One region of the Brevibacillus sp. FSL K6-0770 genome, then DNA from elsewhere that is predicted to be linked to it. Evidence: riboswitches for the same ligand, from Rfam matches in the RefSeq annotation. Region 1 holds a riboswitch; each other region holds the start of a gene.
The links. Region 1 has a riboswitch for S-adenosylmethionine ahead of NST23_RS17245 (homoserine dehydrogenase). Riboswitches for the same ligand answer to the same signal wherever they lie in the genome.
Positions count from the first base shown of each region.

Region 2: linked by a shared signal. The riboswitch ahead of metK (methionine adenosyltransferase) and the one ahead of NST23_RS17245 (homoserine dehydrogenase) in region 1 are both predicted to bind S-adenosylmethionine.
Region 3: linked by a shared signal. The riboswitch ahead of NST23_RS26770 (BMP family lipoprotein) and the one ahead of NST23_RS17245 (homoserine dehydrogenase) in region 1 are both predicted to bind S-adenosylmethionine.

Region 1 is NZ_JBBOBQ010000001.1:3,667,761-3,673,499, reverse strand. It holds SAM riboswitch class I at 458-563, shown strand; SAM riboswitch class I at 712-822, shown strand; gene NST23_RS17245 (homoserine dehydrogenase) at 902-2,164, shown strand; gene NST23_RS17240 (hypothetical protein) at 2,198-2,350, opposite strand; gene NST23_RS17235 (CapA family protein) at 2,452-3,597, opposite strand; gene NST23_RS17230 (VOC family protein) at 3,673-4,479, shown strand; gene NST23_RS17225 (NUDIX hydrolase) at 4,537-4,944, shown strand; gene NST23_RS17220 (CcdC family protein) at 5,232-5,714, opposite strand.
Region 2 is NZ_JBBOBQ010000001.1:5,416,899-5,422,637, forward strand. It holds gene NST23_RS25755 (glycosyltransferase family 2 protein) at 1-76, opposite strand, end outside; gene NST23_RS25760 (response regulator) at 144-851, opposite strand; gene NST23_RS25765 (sensor histidine kinase) at 887-2,029, opposite strand; gene NST23_RS25770 (polysaccharide deacetylase family protein) at 2,026-3,042, opposite strand; gene metK (methionine adenosyltransferase) at 3,186-4,397, opposite strand; SAM riboswitch class I at 4,530-4,630, opposite strand; gene NST23_RS25780 (S8 family peptidase) at 4,809-5,739, opposite strand, start outside.
Region 3 is NZ_JBBOBQ010000001.1:5,629,667-5,635,405, forward strand. It holds gene NST23_RS26765 (ABC transporter ATP-binding protein) at 1-802, opposite strand, end outside; gene NST23_RS26770 (BMP family lipoprotein) at 890-1,939, opposite strand; SAM riboswitch class I at 2,145-2,266, opposite strand; gene NST23_RS26775 (methyl-accepting chemotaxis protein) at 2,354-3,829, opposite strand; gene NST23_RS26780 (DUF3298 and DUF4163 domain-containing protein) at 3,992-4,615, shown strand; gene NST23_RS26785 (MarR family winged helix-turn-helix transcriptional regulator) at 4,834-5,250, shown strand; gene NST23_RS26790 (NAD(P)/FAD-dependent oxidoreductase) at 5,304-5,739, opposite strand, start outside.

The sequences.
Region 1 (5,739 bases):
TGCCTCTCGCTTGCAGCGGTTCGTCGAATGGACCAGGGCGTCTCGCGGTTGATCTACCTGTCAAAGAGGCTACGATGACTCGCGATTAAATTCAACTTGACTAGATCTTGTACGAATGTGAGGGATCGCAAGCTTGCGAACCGGAGCCTTTTTAAGGATATCGTTGCCAGATTGTCGCCGTGAAAAAGGAGGGAGTGGCGTGGTTCAGCTTTTCATATGTCCATGGTGCGGCTATGTTGAAGAAAAAGAAGTGCCAGAGGAAAGCGAAGCAGGAATCGTTACGTGCGCTTGCTGCAACATGGCAGAAGTGGAAAGTGTGTTTGCGCGTGGAAACGGCTGCTTTGCTGAGGGGGTTGCCGTTCTGTCTTCCTGCTTGCGAGTCTTGTCAGCAAACAAAAAGAATTGTGTTGACGAATGCATTGGAATTTCTTAGAATAGGCTCAATAGCAAATCATAGTTCTTATCCAGAGAGGTGGAGGGTCTGGCCCGATGAAGCCCGGCAACCGTTGCTTTTGCGACAAGGTGCCAATTCCTGCGGGACGTTTCGTCTCGATAGATAAGAAGCGGGTGCCTCGTAGCAGTCAAGACGAACCTTCTTCTTAGCGGAGAAGGTTTTTTGATGTATGAAAAAGTGGGAACGAGGCAAACATTTGCCCAATTTCAAAGACAAGAGAGAACTGACATCTAGCAAAGAACAAAAATTCATAGTTTTCTTTATCTAGAGAGGTGGAGGGACTGGCCCGATGAAGCCCGGCAACCGTTACGCAGTTTGTGACAAGGTGCCAATTCCTGCAGGACGAAAATCGTTCTGGGAGATAAGGAGAAGGACCTTGATGCCAAACCTTCTTCTTAGCAAGAAGGTTTTTCTTATTTTTCCAAAACATGACATGAGGTGGTAATAATGAGCGCAGGTGTAATCAAAGTAGGATTGCTGGGATTGGGAACAGTAGGGGGCGGCGTCATCAAAACGATTCGCTCGCAACAGGAGAAGCTGGCGCAGCGGTTGGGCAAACGGATCGAGATTGTCAAAGCATTGGTTCGCGATTCGGAAAAAGAACGGGCGGTTCAGGTTGATCCTGCGCTTTTGACTACCGATTTTGAGGATGTGCTAAAAAGCGATGTGGACATTGTCGTGGAGGTAATGGGCGGTGTCGAGCCTACGTATGATTACGTGCGTGCCCTGATTGAAAAAGGCTGCCATGTGGTAACGGCGAACAAAGAGCTGCTCGCCAAACGCGGCCCTGAGCTTGTCGATCTGGCTAACCAGCATCAGGTGCATCTGGCTTATGAAGCGAGCGTAGCTGGCGGGATTCCGATTTTGAGTGTGCTGCGGCAGTTTTTGCGCACAAATGACATCCAAGGAGTTCGCGGTATTCTCAACGGGACGACGAACTTCATCTTGACGAAAATGGAGGCGGAACAGCTCTCTTATCAGGAAGTGCTGAAGCAGGCGCAGGAGCTGGGCTATGCGGAAGCTGATCCGCGTTCGGATGTGGAAGGTTTCGATGCCATGTACAAATTGTACATTCTCGCGCAGCTTGTGTACGGGGAGTCGTTGCCGCTTGCGGATGTCGTGCGTAAAGGAATCGCCGATTTGTCTGCCGGACACATCCGGATCGCAAGCGAGCTGGGTTACCGGATCAAGCTGATTGCCCAGGCACAAAAAGCCGAGCAAGGCATCCGCCTCTCGGTTCAGCCGACTGTGCTGCCCATTGCCCATCCGTTGGCGCAAATCCAGGATGCGTTCAATGCGGTGCAGCTCTCCGGGAACATCGTGGGCGACCTGTTGTTTACGGGCCGGGGTGCAGGCGAACTGCCGACCGCAAGCGCTGTCGTTGAAGATTTGGCTTACTTGTTGACCCAGCCATTTACGCCGCATCCTGTTTGGACAGAAAAAAATGCCGCGGCTCAGTTGGAGCAAGGGCAAGACGAACGGGTGCTGTGTTATTTGGAAGGCTCGTGTATCGCCGCCACACCTGATCGCGTGCTGCATTTCTTGCGGGAGGCTGGCGTGAACGTGACGAAATTGAAGGTGCAATTCGACTTGGGCGGTGTGCTGCGCGCGGGCTTGATCGTTACAGGTATTCGCGCAGAGCATGAGCAAGTGCTGAAAAGTGACTTCGGACTTTCCGTGCGCTGCTTCCCGCTGATCGAATCGGCATAGCTCGCAGTCTGTCTAGATCAGCGCTGATCCTTTCTACTTGCTTTTTTTATCCGAGAGCTGTTGATCGGTATCTGAAGGCCCGTTTTTCTGATTGCCGGGGAAGACGACTTTTTCCCATTTGGTCATGAAATAACTGCAGAGTATAATAAGGCCGATCGCCGATACGGTGATAATCAATCCGGTCATATGTGCCGCCTCCTTTTCGCTGGAAAAAGTGGTTCTACTATGGTCTACGAAAGCAATATGGAAAAGTTTCGCCAAAAAAGGCAACGGGCACGCCTCATTTATCATGAGCGTGCCTGTACGTGACCATCGGCTTCAATCTGAACGTTTTCCGACAGTGATTCGATTCGTTGCAGAAGCGCTGCCCCATCCGTGTCATTCATCGGTACCGCTCGTCCCAGCTCGGCATGGAACGGGAGCATCGTCAGTTCACAGGAAGCGTCTTTTGTGCAGCTTGCTTGCAGTACCATCGTCTGCCACGTTTTTGGCTCCGTCGAGCGGGTGAAAATGAAATTGCCCAAACTGTAGGCAATCCACTTGCCGTTGTAGCGTTCAAAGCCTTGCAGGACGTGAGGATGACCACCGACGATCAAGTCTGCTCCTGCGTCAATGTAAGCTTTGGCCAATTCTTTTTGGTGATCGACGGGAAAGTCTTCCCGTTCCTTGCCCCAATGGGCGATCACGACGACGAGATCAGCGTGTGCCTTTGCTTGTTGAATCGCTTGGACGGCTTTGGCGGAATCATAGGAGCCAGCCAGTCCAGGCTGTTTCTCCGTGGCGAACCAGCTGACTTCGGGAATGACCCGGCTGAATCCGAGCAAGGCGAGCTTGATGCCGTTTCGCTCCACCACGACGGGAGTGAAGGCTTCCACAGAGTCTTTGCCGCCGCCGAGGTAAGCGATCCCGTTTTTGGCAAGCGCGTCAAACGTGTCGAGCAATCCGGCCACGCCCTGATCCATCGAATGGTTGTTTGCCAGGTTGACCGCATCGATCCCTGCTGCTTTCATCGCAGGCGCAGCCAAAGGAGAGGACTTGTAAACGTATTGTTTGTTGTCGGCAGGCGTGCCTTTTGTGGTAAGTGGCGTCTCCAGATTGGCTATGGTAAAGTCATCCTGCAAAAACAGGGAACGGACGTGCGTGAACGGGTAGTCGTAGCCTTTTTCGAGCAACGTTTTTTCCACATTTCCGGACATCATCACATCTCCGACGAAGGTCAGCCGGACAGTCGGCTCGTGGGCAACAGCCGGAGGTGGTGCGGAATCGTGTTCAGGGGAGGCGGAATGGCTTCCCAGCTTGTCGAAAGCGAAGTAAATCCCTGAGCAAAGGATGACGAGCAGACTGAACAAGAGCGTTTGCTTCGCCATCCTTTGCCCCTTCTTTTGTCGTTGTTTTCGCCGGATGTGCTTTAGGTTTTGCTGCGTCTGATTCATTATGCTCCTTTCAACGGTAACGAAAAATGGGTGAATTTGTTATTATAGAGCTAATACGAAAAGGGGCGAAAAAAGATGCAGCTTTCCTTCGATCATCTGGTTCATTTCGTGCACCGTCCCCCTGGAGAGGCTGCCCGGCTTTTTCAGGAAGCAGGCTTTCACGCTGTCGCGGGCGGACGTCATACCCATTGGGGAACATGGAACAGTCTCAGCTACTTGGGACTATCTTATGTGGAGTTTTTGGCGGTGGAGGAGGCAGCTGTCGCCAAGCAATCCGACAATCCGCTCATCCGGCAACTGGTCTGGGAGGCGAATCGCGGTGAGGGACTTGGGCAAATTGCCCTGCGCACTCGGCAAATGGACGCGTGGGTAGAGCGATTTCAGTCACTTGGTCTCAAAGTGACAGGGCCGGTAGCGGGCAGCCGCACGCGAGACGACGGGAAGATTTTGCAGTGGCGCATGCTGTTTGCCGAAGACCCGCACAGTGCGAGACAAATGCCGTTTCTGATTGAATGGAGCGAGACAGACGAGGAGCGCAAAGCCGATTTGACACAGCGCGGCATCATCGCTCCGCATCCAAATGGCGCGACGGAGCTGCAAGCGGTTGGTTATGCTGTTTCCGATCTGGAAGCGGCAGCAGCGGATTGGACGCGGTGGTTCGGCTTGCCGAGCCAAGCAGTGTTCGACGATGAGCAAATGGGCGCTCGTTGCCTGACGCTTGCTTTACCTGGCGGAAATATCGTGCTGTGTGAACCGCAGCAGGATGGATCGGCCAAGCGGATGCTGCAATCGCGCGGAGAGCGTCCTTTTTTTGCAAGAGTAGGCGCGGCAAAAGCGCTTCACGAATCGCACTCCATTTGTGGCGGGACGTACCTGATTTGAATTTGCTAGAAAGTAACGAGGGGCAAAGCAAGAAAATGGCGCAAAGGAGGCGAGCTTGTGACATCACCCAAGCATTCTTTGTCCGCTGCGGCGATTATCGTCAATGATCGCAACGAAGTGCTGCTGATCAAAGGGCCGAGACGGGGCTGGGAAATGCCCGGCGGAAAGGTGGAGCAAGGGGAGTCCATCCGCGAAGCAGCGATCAGGGAAACGAAGGAAGAATGCGGCTTGGACATTGAAGTGACGAAATTTTGCGGCGTGTTTCAAAATGTCAGCAAGTCGATCTGCAACGCCCTGTTTCTCGCCAGACCGATCGGCGGAAAACTAATCACAACGCCTGAGTGTCTGGAGTCGGGCTTCTTTCCGATCGAGGAAGCTTTGCAAAAGGTGACCTGGAGCAATTTCAGACAGCGCATCTCTTTATGTTTGCAGGAGGAAAAGCATCCGTTTTACGTGGAGTTTTAGGGCAAACGGGCAAGTGTAGGTCGTAGTGAAAAGAGCGGGCGAAATCAATCAGCAGGCAAAAAGCTGTCCGAACAGGGACGGCTTTTTTGTTTTGAGAAAAAAGTGAGTGTGTTTGCTCATTCACGGCGGGCCTTAGAGCTTTTTGCAACTGATTAGCCACATCGTTGAGTTTTTCCAAACGCACTTGACTGAATAACTGAATCATAGAAAAAAGAGCAACCCGTTCCCTTTGCGAAAAAAGGAATCAGGTTGCTCTTTCTTTTCTGCGACATCAACATCGCCGGCGATCAATGCGTTCCGAACGTCTTTTTCGTCAATTGGCGGTACATGTACAGCATGGCAATGCGCCACGGAACCAGCATGCCGAACGCCAGCAGGAAGAACAAGCCGCCTGTCTGGATCGGGGTGAAGCTGTCGTTGATCACCAGCTTGATAATCAGCCGGATGATCAGAAGCCCTGCCAAAATAAAGAAGAACGCACGGGAACGTTTGAGGTAAACGTCTTGACCGATGATCTCAAAGCGCGAAGTCATAATCAAGGGAATGGAGAAAATCAATCCGGTTACAAAAGCCGCCAGATCGTACATCGGTGGCAGCGCCGCTTCCGGAAAGAAAAACATGGCAAAGCCAGTAGCCATGAAGAACGGCGGCAGGATAATGCTTTTTGCAGACACAGGCTTTTTTTGCCGGCGCATGCGCAAAAAGATGACCGCGGTTGCCATCACCAGCGGCACCAAAATGCCAAAGGATGAAGAAGTGAGTATCTGCATGGAAAAAACGCCTCCATAGACTTTC
Region 2 (5,739 bases), 1.7 Mb from region 1:
CAGCGATCATCACCAGCAATGAGGAGAAGCCAAATGCCGCCAGTAGCCATACAACCAGTTCTTCCATCACGGTCATACCCCCTCCTATACAAAGGTATGCCGAACAGCTTGAACAGGGTGCCAACTGGACGCTCATACGGATTCTACAGTTTTACCCATCCGTTTTTGATCGAGATGACAACCGCTTGCGTGCGGTCTTGAACGTTCAGCTTTTGCAAAATGCTGCTGACGTGATTTTTCACAGTTTTCTCACTGATGAACAAAAATTCTCCGATCGCCCTGTTGCTCTTTCCTTCAGCCATCAGTTGAAGCACTTCCCGCTCGCGGCGAGTCAGGGACTCGATCACTTTTGGATCGATCGTTTGCGAATCATCCACGGAGAAGCTTCGCTCTGTGCTGCCTTCATGCTCGCTGAGACGACGGAACTCCTCGATCAGCTTGCCCGTTACCTTCGGATGGATGTAAGCGCCGCCGCTTGCTACGACGCGCACGGCATCCACCAGATCGCTGGTGCCCATTTCTTTGAGCAAATAGCCCGATGCACCGGAACGCAACGTGCGGTAAACGTATCCTTCATCATCGTGAATAGAAAGCATGATCACTCGCGTAGAGGGACTCACAGAAATTACATTTTCCGCAGCAGAGACGCCATTGATGTTTGGCATATTGATATCCATCAACAAAACATCCGGCTTGTGCTCTTCGGCGAGCAAAGCAGCCTCTCCGCCGTCCGCTCCTTCTCCGACGACCTTGAAGTCATCTTCCATTTCCAAAATGCGCTTGACTCCTTCACGGAACAATTGGTGGTCGTCCACAATCACGATGCGGAGCTCTTGCTGTCTTTTATCCATGTTTCATCCCCCTGTGTACATAATTCTGTATCGGTTCATATTTTTAACGGTATTTGGAAAATAACCTTTGTTCCCTCACCCGGAGCTGATTGCAGGTCCACATTGCCTTCCAGCAGCTGCACACGCTCGCGCATTCCCAACAGTCCAAAGGAATTTCCGTTTGCCATGCGCTTCTCCAGATCGAATCCAACGCCATCGTCTTTGACGACGAGACTCAGCGACTCCTGAAGAAACTCAAGCTTCACTTGTACCGAAGAAGCTCCTGCATGCTTCTCCACGTTGTTCAGGCACTCCTGAACAAGCCGGAAGATTGCAGCCTTGACGGAACTGCGCAGCGGTGGCTCCACACCAAATACTACCAGATCAATCGAAGCCCGGATACGTTCTTCGCACGTCTGAATGTATTTTTGCAAAGTGGGAACCAAGCCGAGGTCGTCCAAAGCCATCGGACGAAGGTCAAAAATGATCCGTCTTACATCAGCCAAACTTAACCGAACCATTTCTTTCAGCTCGTGAAGCTCCATTTGCGCTTCCAGAATACGTTCGTTTTTCAACATGCGCTCGACGATTTCGGAGCGCAAGACGACGTTTGCCATCGATTGAGCCGGACCGTCGTGAATCTCGCGCGCGACACGTTTGCGCTCTTCTTCCTGCGCCTGAATGATCTTCAACCCCATCAGTTGATGCTGCTTGGCCGATTCCAGCGCTTCCCCGATCTTGCTCAGGTCGCCAGTCAGGTAGCCAAGCACCACACCCATCTGGGATACAAGCTTCTCGGCGCGTACAATCGTTTCCTCCAATGTACGCAATTGCCGCTCCAGATCATTGCGCCGGCGCTTCAAGTTGTTTTCCCGCTCGCGATAGATGGAAAGCTCCACCTGGATGCGGCTCGCCTCTTCATAGGCGATACGGATGTCATCCTCCGTGTACATGTGAAAGTTGCGGCTGACCTGCACAAGCCTGTTGCGCGACTTTCGATAGGCCAATTCCAACGCATCGACCTTTTGGATTACTTTGGAAATTTCTTGCCTCAGCTCATGCAAATCAAACTTTAGCGAGTTGCCTTGTTGTCTTGCATCTTCGGCTATATCAAAAATTTGCGTTTTACTTGTTTCTACTGTTTCAATGGTTCTCTTGATCACCCCATCCAGCACGCTGATGTCGATCGCTTTGTTCATGATTGCTCTCCTTCGAACTCTTTTTTCGCTTTCGTGAACAGCTGTTGGAGTTTGACCTCATCTACGTCTCGCAGACCCACATCATTGCGTGGGATGGCAAAAGGATCTACCTCTCGTTTGGCGAAACCGGGCGTAGAAGTAAACACATACTCATACCCTGCTTGTCGGGCTGTTTCCAAAACGATCGGATTCGTGTAGCCAAAAGGCAGTGAAATCGCCTTAATATCCTTGCTCATCCAACCGTGCAAACCTGCGCGAGACATACTGAAATCAACATAGAGCCGATCCCTGTATTCCTTTTCATTTTCTAATCGCTTTACATCCTGCAAGTAGACGGGAGCAGTCTCTGGTCCCATCTCTCCCCATTCATTCCGCGCTTCCTCTTCATGCAGGCTGTAGGTATGGGAACCAATATCAGCCAAGCCAGAGTGAAGCATTTCCATGACTTGTTGACGCGTGAGTGGCGTCGTCATGTTCTCCCGTTTTCGTTCGGCTACATCTCGCAAGCGTCCTGCAATCACGAAGTTCACTGACGGGTAGCCGTATGTACGCAATATCGGAAAAGCCTTCGTATAATAACTTTCGTAGCCATCATCAAACGTAATCAGGACAGCATTTTCTGTCGGCAAGCTCCCGGTATCGACAAAGCGCAAAAACTCATCCAGCGTAATGGGATGCAGGTCATTTTCGTGCAAAAATGCCATATGTTCTGCGAATTGTTCGGGCGCAATCACGTAACGTTGGCCTGCAGCATCTGTCACATGATGATACGTCAGGACGACGACTTGATTGTTATACCACTTTTGCGGCTTTACCGTTGCTTTTTCGTTTCGCGTGACGTTTGGCTCAGCGTTTTCCGTCTCGCTTATGCTTATAGACGTATCGACTTGGGGAAAAGGTTGCACTTTTTGCGCATTCTTTTTTGACTGGTACAAATCACCAAGCCCCAATATCGTCACAACCAACAGTAAACAACTGATAAACACTGTCAGGAAGAGCCTTTTGTTCGGCAAAGAAACCCCTCCTTCACTTCCTCACTAGGAGATTCGACACAGTCCTACATTTTCCCTTTGATCAGGATTCACCAATAATTGGAAATTTCTTCCCATAACAAAAAGAGCCCAGTAGCTTTTACCAGGCTCTTTCTTTGCCGTGCTTATTTTGCCAGTTGAGCAGCCTCTTGCTTCAGAACTTCTGCTTTGTCTGTTTGCTCCCAAGGAACATTCAGGTCATTGCGTCCGAAGTGGCCGTAAGCCGCTGTTTGTTTGTAGATAGGACGACGCAGGTCGAGCTGTTTGATGATACCAGCTGGACGCAGGTCGAAATGTTTGCGAACGAGTTTCACGAGATCTTCTTCGGAAACAGTTCCTGTACCAAAAGTATCAACTGCGATGGATACTGGTTGTGCTACACCAATCGCATACGCTACTTGTACTTCGCACTTGTCAGCCAAGCCAGCTGCCACGATGTTTTTCGCAACATAGCGAGCAGCATAAGCACCGGAGCGGTCTACTTTTGTCGGATCTTTACCGGAGAACGCGCCGCCGCCGTGACGAGCGTATCCGCCGTAAGTGTCTACGATGATTTTGCGGCCAGTCAAGCCAGCATCCCCTTGTGGTCCGCCGATAACGAAACGGCCAGTTGGGTTGATGAAGTATTTGGTTTCAGCATCCAGAAGTTCAGCTGGAACTACTGGTTTGATTACATGCTCAACCAGGTCTTGTTTGATTTGCTCCAAAGTTGTTTCAGGAGCGTGTTGAGTAGAGATAACGATCGTGTCGATGCGAACAGGCTTGTCTCCATCGTACTCAACCGTTACTTGTGTTTTACCGTCAGGACGCAGGTAAGCGAGTGTGCCGTTTTTGCGAACTTCGGTCAAACGACGAGCCAGTTGGTGGGACATGCTGATCGGCAATGGCATCAACTCAGGTGTTTCGTTGCAAGCAAAGCCGAACATCAGACCTTGGTCGCCTGCACCAATCGCTTCGATCTCAGCGTCAGTCATTTTGCCTTCGCGCGCTTCCAGTGCTTGGTCTACACCCAGTGCAATGTCAGCGGATTGCTCGCCGATTGCTGTGATAACACCGCAAGTGTCAGCGTCAAAGCCGAACTTAGCGCGATCATAGCCGATTTCACGAATGGTTTCGCGAACCAGCTTTTGAATGTCTACATAAGTGTTGGTTGTGATCTCACCCGCTACGAGAACCAGACCTGTCGTTACAGAAGTTTCGCACGCTACGCGAGCGTTTGGATCTTTGGACAGGATGGCGTCCAGGATGGAGTCGGAAATTTGGTCACAAATTTTATCCGGATGTCCTTCGGTTACAGACTCAGATGTGAACAGACGACGACCTTTTTGCAAAGCCATGAGAAAATACCTCCTTTGACCTCATACAAATAGTTTGGTAGCCGAGTCAGGATTTTATCGACGTAAACGCAAATAAAAAACCTTTTCCATCTTTCGGAGGAAAAGGTTTGAGCGCTTTTAGCTTCCTTCATCCTCTTATCGGCCAGAACAGATTTCCGTCCTGCTGGTTAGCACCGCTCTAGTCGGTTGCCGGGCTTCATAGGGCCAGTCCCTCCGCCTGCTCTGGATAAGAGTATCCATTACGGATTATAGAATAATTGTTTTTCGGGGTGGTGTCAATAGACTTTTCCCACAACTCCGGTTCGAAGCAGGCCAGCCTGTACAAAACGTTGATGAAATCGCCTGCGGGAAGCGAGCGATGATGACTGTAGCGCATGGACAGCGCCTTTTGCACAAGCTGGTCAAGCCTCTTTATACTTGGTACGATTTGGCGATCAATACAACAACCTCGGCCCGCGTAGCGGTTCCCTGAGGCTTGAAGGTCTTGCCATATCCGTTCAGCCACTTTTTTTGCGTCAAAGCCTCGATCGCCGGCGATGCCCAATAGTTGACCGGAACATCGCGATAAGAGGACACGCTGCGGCTATTCACAGCTACCCCTTTCGCCCTGGCGATCATGGTGGCCATCTCGGCCCGCGTTACCGCCTGATCAGGCTTGAGTTGACTGTTTGGATACCCCTTCAAGACTCCGAGCTGATAAGCTACCCCAAGGGTGTTGTACGCCCAGTGCTTTTTTGGCAAATCGGAAAAGACGTCCTTGCCCGTGTACATACTGGCTACTTTCGAGCCGGTGACACGCATCGTCGAAACGAGCATGGTCGCAAATTGGGCGCGGGTCACTGCCTGATCCGGCTTGAATGTTGCGTCGTCGAAGCCTTTGATGATGCCTTTGTCGCTGAGCTTGGCGATTTGCGGACGCGCCCAGTGGTTAGAAATATCCCGATAGCCGGAAATGAGCGGCTGCGGGCTGAGCGTCAATTTGTAGGAATCGTACTTGAAAGGCACGATGCTGCTCATGCGCACGAAATACTTCCCTTTAGGCAGGCGTATGCCGAAAATTTCACTGCCTTGGTCTGACCGCTCTGCCACTTCGGTTGTCGAAGCAAGCGCCACGTTCATGTTTTTCTCATTGTAAAGGGCGATGTGAAACCCGCTTGCTACCGGGATGAACGGAGCGCGAACTGTGACGTACGATTCCGCATCCAATGTAAATTGAAACCAGTCTGAATCTGTCGACGCCGGAATGGTTCCTGACATGACTCCTCCACTGGCAAGCGGAGCAGCTTTGCTATACGTATTATTCGGCTCGTTCCCATCTTTTTTCAACGGGGTAAAGGCGAGA
Region 3 (5,739 bases), 2.0 Mb from region 1:
TCTGCTTTTCGCGCACCGACAAATTTTCCACCTGCAAAAGCGGTCCCTGCTCCAAAGCGACGCGCTCACTCAGCTCTTGCAGCTCGCGGCCGACCATCAACCGGGCCAAATCGTCCACATTCGTCTGCTCGCGCGCAACCGTACCCGTCACCTTGCCGCCGCGCAGCACCGTGATGCGATCTGCTACCTCCATTACTTCCTGGAGCTTGTGCGTAATCAAAATCACGCTTTTCCCGCTCTCCGCCAGATTGCGAATCGTTTGCAGCAAGTCGCGAACCTCCAGCGGAGTCAACACAGCGGTCGGTTCGTCCAGCACGATGATGTCTGCGCCCTGGTACAGCACTTTCAAAATCTCGACCCGCTGCTGTTCTCCCACCGAGCAATTGGACACTTTTGCCTGTGGATCAATCGGAATACGGAACTTTTCGCTTAGCTCGCGCACTTTTTGCACAGCGTCATGGCGGCGGAAAAACCCGGCCTGCTGCGGTTCGTAGCCAATCACGATGTTTTCGGCCACGCTGAACTCGCCGAACAGCATGAAGTGCTGGTGCACCATCCCGATTCCGTTGCCAATGGCGTCCTGTGGCCCGCGAAAAGCGACCGGCTTGCCGTTTAGCACGATATCGCCGGACGTAGGCTGCTCCATGCCGTACAACATCCTCATCAACGTCGTCTTGCCCGCTCCGTTCTCACCGACGATCGCGTGCACTTCTCCGGCAGCAAGCGAGAACGAGACCTTGTCGTTTGCAATAAAATCTCCGTATTTCTTGGTCATGGCGCGCATTTCCAAACGATAGGTCATCCTTGCTCCCCCTTCTTTACGCTTTCCTTTCGCATATAAGGAAGACCGACTACACAGCCGTAGTCGGTCACAATCAAGCTCTGTGCACTAGCTTTTAGAACGATCCGGCACTTTGCGGGTACCAGCAATGATCTCTTCACTGATCGCTTTTACTTTGTCCACAACTTCCTGGCCGATGAAAGCGTTCAGCGGTGTTTTGCTTTCGTGAGTCACATACGTTACGCCTACGCCTTTTTCTTTCAATCCGTAGTTGACGACACCTGGTTTGAAAGAACCTTCCACAAACGATTTCACAGTTTCATACGCTGCTGCGTCTGTCCCTTTCAGTTGGGACAATACGATGTGCTCAGGGTCAATCGTCGTGCGGTCAACGTCTTGTCCTGCTGTAAAGAAGCCTTTTTCCTTCGCGGCTTCGAATACGCCGAGATCGCCTACCGCAGCTGCTCCGTTGATGAAGTCAGCGCCTTTGGATGCTTGCAGCAGAGCCAGCTCTTTCGCTTTTGCCGGGTCAGTGAAGCTGCCCACGTAGTTTACCAGAAATTCTGCATTCGGATTGGTCGATTTCAAGCCTTCCTGGAATCCGCCTGTCCATTTTTTCAGAAGCGGAATGTCCATTGCGACAACCATGCCGACTTTGTTTGTTTTCGTGGCAAGACCTGCCGCCGCCCCCATCAGGTAAGCTGCTTCCTGCTCGCGGAAAGTAACGCTGCGCACATTTGGCAAATCGACTACTGTATCAATAATCGCGAAGTTGCGATCAGGGTTTTCTGCGGCTACTTTTTTCAGTGCGTCTTCTGCTTCAAAAGAAGAAGTGATGATCAGGTCGTAGTTTTCCGCTACGGCTACGCGCAAGTTCTCTTCGATCGCACCATGGTCAGTCGACTCGATGCTTTTTACTTCCGCGCCAAATTCTTGTCCTGCTTTTTTCGCGCCCTCGTCCATTTGCTGGAAGAATGGGTTCACGCCGATTTTTTCCGGCAAAATCAAGGCAACGCGTTTCTTCGCTGCACCTTCTTGTCCTGCCGCTTGCTCTTTCGGCTTATCAGTCGATGCGTTCCCGGCAGGTGCATTCCCGCCTGCTGAACAACCCGCAGCCAAAACAGCAAAAGTAGTCAATGCCAACAACAACTTCTTCATGGTGTCTCTCTCCCCTATCTGAACGTTCTCCGTTTTCTCTATCCTAACCATAATGTACGGTTTTTCGACAAAAAGATCAATACTAAACACGAATATTTCACATTAAAATTATTTTATCGTTCGTTATTCCTCCTCTATCCATCCTCCCCTTCTAACGAAAAAAAACTCTTCCCGAAGGAAGAGTTTGCGTCCGAAGCCGTCCTCTTCCTCATCTGTCAAAACCCCGGTACAGGTTTTGCAGGAATTGGCACCTTTCTGTACATGTCTCGCATGTCCAGTGGTTGCCGGGCTTCATAGGGCCAGTCCCTCCGCCGCTCTCGATAAGGTAGATCATCTATTGAGTTACAATGAACTTATTCTAGCAGAACGCTCTGAAAAAGCAATTGTTTTTTCAGATTGTTTCCGCCAGTTTGTTTATTTCGTTTGAAAGGTTTGCTGGAGTCGATGCGACAGGTTGCTAAGCTCACCCAGCTCTTCGGTAATTTCCCGCACCTTTTGATGCTGATTTTCTGCGGTGGCAAAAAGCTCTTCCAGGTTGGCAACCGATTGTTCGGTGACGGCCGTAATCGTCGACATCTCCATCGCCACTTCGCCTGAACGCATTTTGACCCGGTTCATGCTGGAACCGACATGCTCGGCCGCTTGCAGGAATGCCACCATGCCGGAGCGCACTGCCTCGATCGAAGCCACCGTTTTTACAGCCAGCTCCTGTCCTTTGGCTACAGACGCCTCTCCGTTGCTGATTTGCTGCACAGCGTTCTCGCTCTCCTGATGGAGCGATTTGAGAATTTCCGTAATCTCCTGGGTAGCGGTCGCGCTTTGCTCAGCCAGCTTGCGCACTTCGTCAGCTACTACAGCGAAACCGCGTCCATGCTCGCCAGCCCGCGCTGACTCGATGGCGGCGTTGAGCGCCAAAAGATTCGTTTGCGTAGCAATCTGGTTGATCGCTCCCACGATTTCTTCTACCCGGTTCGCCTGGCGATTGAGCTGGTGAATCGTCGCAGCAGCCACATTGACCGCAGACACGATCTGTTCCATTTGCTGCGAAAGCTCGTTCATCATGCCCACACTGTCTTTCAGGCGCTGGTTGTTTTGATCGGACTCGCTCTTCATCGCATTCGTCTGCGTCGTTACCGCCACGATCTCCTGGTCGATCGACTGCACCTCTTCTTCGATCTTCACAGTCGAATTGGCCTGCGATTCCATGCCAGTCGCAACTTCGCGAAACGCAATCATCATCTCGTCCGTATTGCGTTTCGTTCCTTCGGCATGCTCGTGCACATGCTCTGTCGTGCGGTCAATCTGCCCCGTCATCTGTTGAATATGTACGAGCATTTCTCCCAGACGGCGTTCTTTTTCCTCTGCTTCCTGTCGGGCGATATTCGCCTTGCTGAGAGAAGCTTGTCCAGCCAGACAGAGGTACGTTACAGCCCCCATCATCATAAGGATCGCTACAATCCGCAGCACCAGATTCAGTTCCGTGAAGTCGCCGCTAAAAATTTCGTAGGAGCCTGTATAAAAGCCGACCAAAGTCACAACAATCTGCGCGATTCCCGCCGACACTACCAGCTTCCAGTCGAGGTAGGCTGCCAAAAATCCCATGACAATGAATGCGAGAAAAGTTACCTCTGGATAGGTAGTAAAGTGATCGAATGAGATCGCGTAAAACATGAGTCCAATCGCTACCAGGTAACGAATGACATGACTGTCCCTTTTGATGAAGTAAAACGGTGACACAATGAGGGTGACCAGCAATCCGAGGGACGTCACTTTCCAGAAGTTTGCATCGACCTGATAAGCAATCAGTCCCGCCATCCACAGGTGGTTCCATAGGATAAAAATCATAAAGCCTTCTTTGTCCGTCAAGGTGTTACGAACCAATTGAATCATAAGTGCCCCCCTTTTCCTGTTACTTATGTATCGGATTCTTTAACCATTATATCGCGTGCAGATTGACTAATTTGTGAAAAAAGTGAGAACAGCCAAAACGATTGGAGAATAGGCTACTATCATCTCCCCTTATTTTAAGCTATTTGGAAAGGAACTGGAACTGTGGAAGAACAACTCAATCTGTTGCCAGCCACTGTGCTGACGCGGACCATCAACCGTCCGAACACCACGATTTACTACCCGCAGCTGGCAGGGCTGGCCAACCAGCAGGCGGAAAAAGACATCAACCGGGCCATTTTGCAAACGGTGCAAGGCTTGATCCACGAGCAGCAACGAGTGCAGGTGCCGGGAAATACACAGATGCAAGGCAGCTTTGAAATCAAAACGAATGAACGCGGCATTTTCAGCGTGACACTCAGCAACTACGCGTACACCCCGCAAATGGCTCACGGAATGACTTTTCTCGGGTCTGTAACAGCCAATACCCAGACAGGCAAGCTCTACACCTTGCGCGATCTGTTCAAGCCCGGCAGCGACTACGTCACGGTCCTGTCGGAAAACATCAAGCGACAAATCAAAGAGCGCGATATTCCTACTTTAGGTAATTTTACCACAATCAAGCCAGATCAGGACTTCTATCTCGCAGACAAATCACTTGTTATTTATTTCCAATTGTATGAAATCACGCCTTATTACGTCGGGTTTCCGATGTTCCCGATCTCCGTCTACGACTTGCAGTCGATTATAGACGAATCTGGCCCGCTCGGCATTTTGTCCGCCAGTTAAAAGTAGTGAACAACTGAACGCAAAATCGTGTGTACACAAAGCTGAGCGACGGGGAACGACTGTCATCAGCTTTGTTTTTTGTTCGGAAAAATGCCTTTTTTACATTCGAATAAACATTTACTTATATGTCATTACCTGCTACTATTTTATTTGTACATATTTACTTAAGCAATCAAGCGCATCGTATCGAACCAGTTTTTTCTGGAGGTCTGATATTCATGCAACACTACGGTCACAAGATCGGCCAAACTGCCAGAGTTTTCAGTAAAACCTTGAATGGAATCATGTCGCCCATGGGATTATATAGCTCGCAATGGAGCATCATTCTCTGCCTGCACTACCGCAGCTCGCTGACGCAGGTGCAGTTGAGCAATTACTTGAACGTGGAGGCCCCTACCATTACGCGGACATTGACCCGGCTGGAGGAAATGGGCTGGATCATCCGCTCCGAGGGTGACGACAAGCGCGAACGGTACGTCTCGCTCTCGCCAGCCGCCATCGAGCGCTTCCCCGAGTGGCTGCAAGCTGCCCGCGATCTGGAAGACGTCGCCCTGCGCGATTTGGATGAGAGCGAGTTGGCTGTCTTTAATCGGGTGCTGAAAAAGATGACGGAAAACTTGAATACGATTGCATAAAAGGGCCTCTACCTAAACACATCGCTGTTCAGGTAGAAGCCCTTCTTCTTTTATTAGCTCATCCGTTTGACCATGCTGCGCGCCATCCAGACGCCTGCCGCTCCCGCCTGCGCCAAGCCGCGTGTGATTCCCGCGCCGTCGCCACCGCAGAACAGTCCTTTGATCTCTGTTTCAAACTCCTCTGTAAGCTTCGGACGAGCCGAGTAAAATTTTGCCTCCACCCCGTAAAACAGCGTGTGCTCCGAGGCGATTCCCGGCGTAACCTTGTCGAGCGCCTCTACCATTTCTATCAAGCTTTTCATCGTGTTGTACGGCAAGACCAGTCCCAGGTCGCCCGGTACCGCTTCCTTCAAGGTCGGCTCCAGGAAGCCTTCCCTGATCCGCGCTTCAGTCGAGCGGCGCGCCCGCAAAATATCGCCGTACTTTTGCACGATGACGCCGCCGTTGGACAAATCGTTTGCCCGTTTGCATATTTCCCGCGCGTATTCA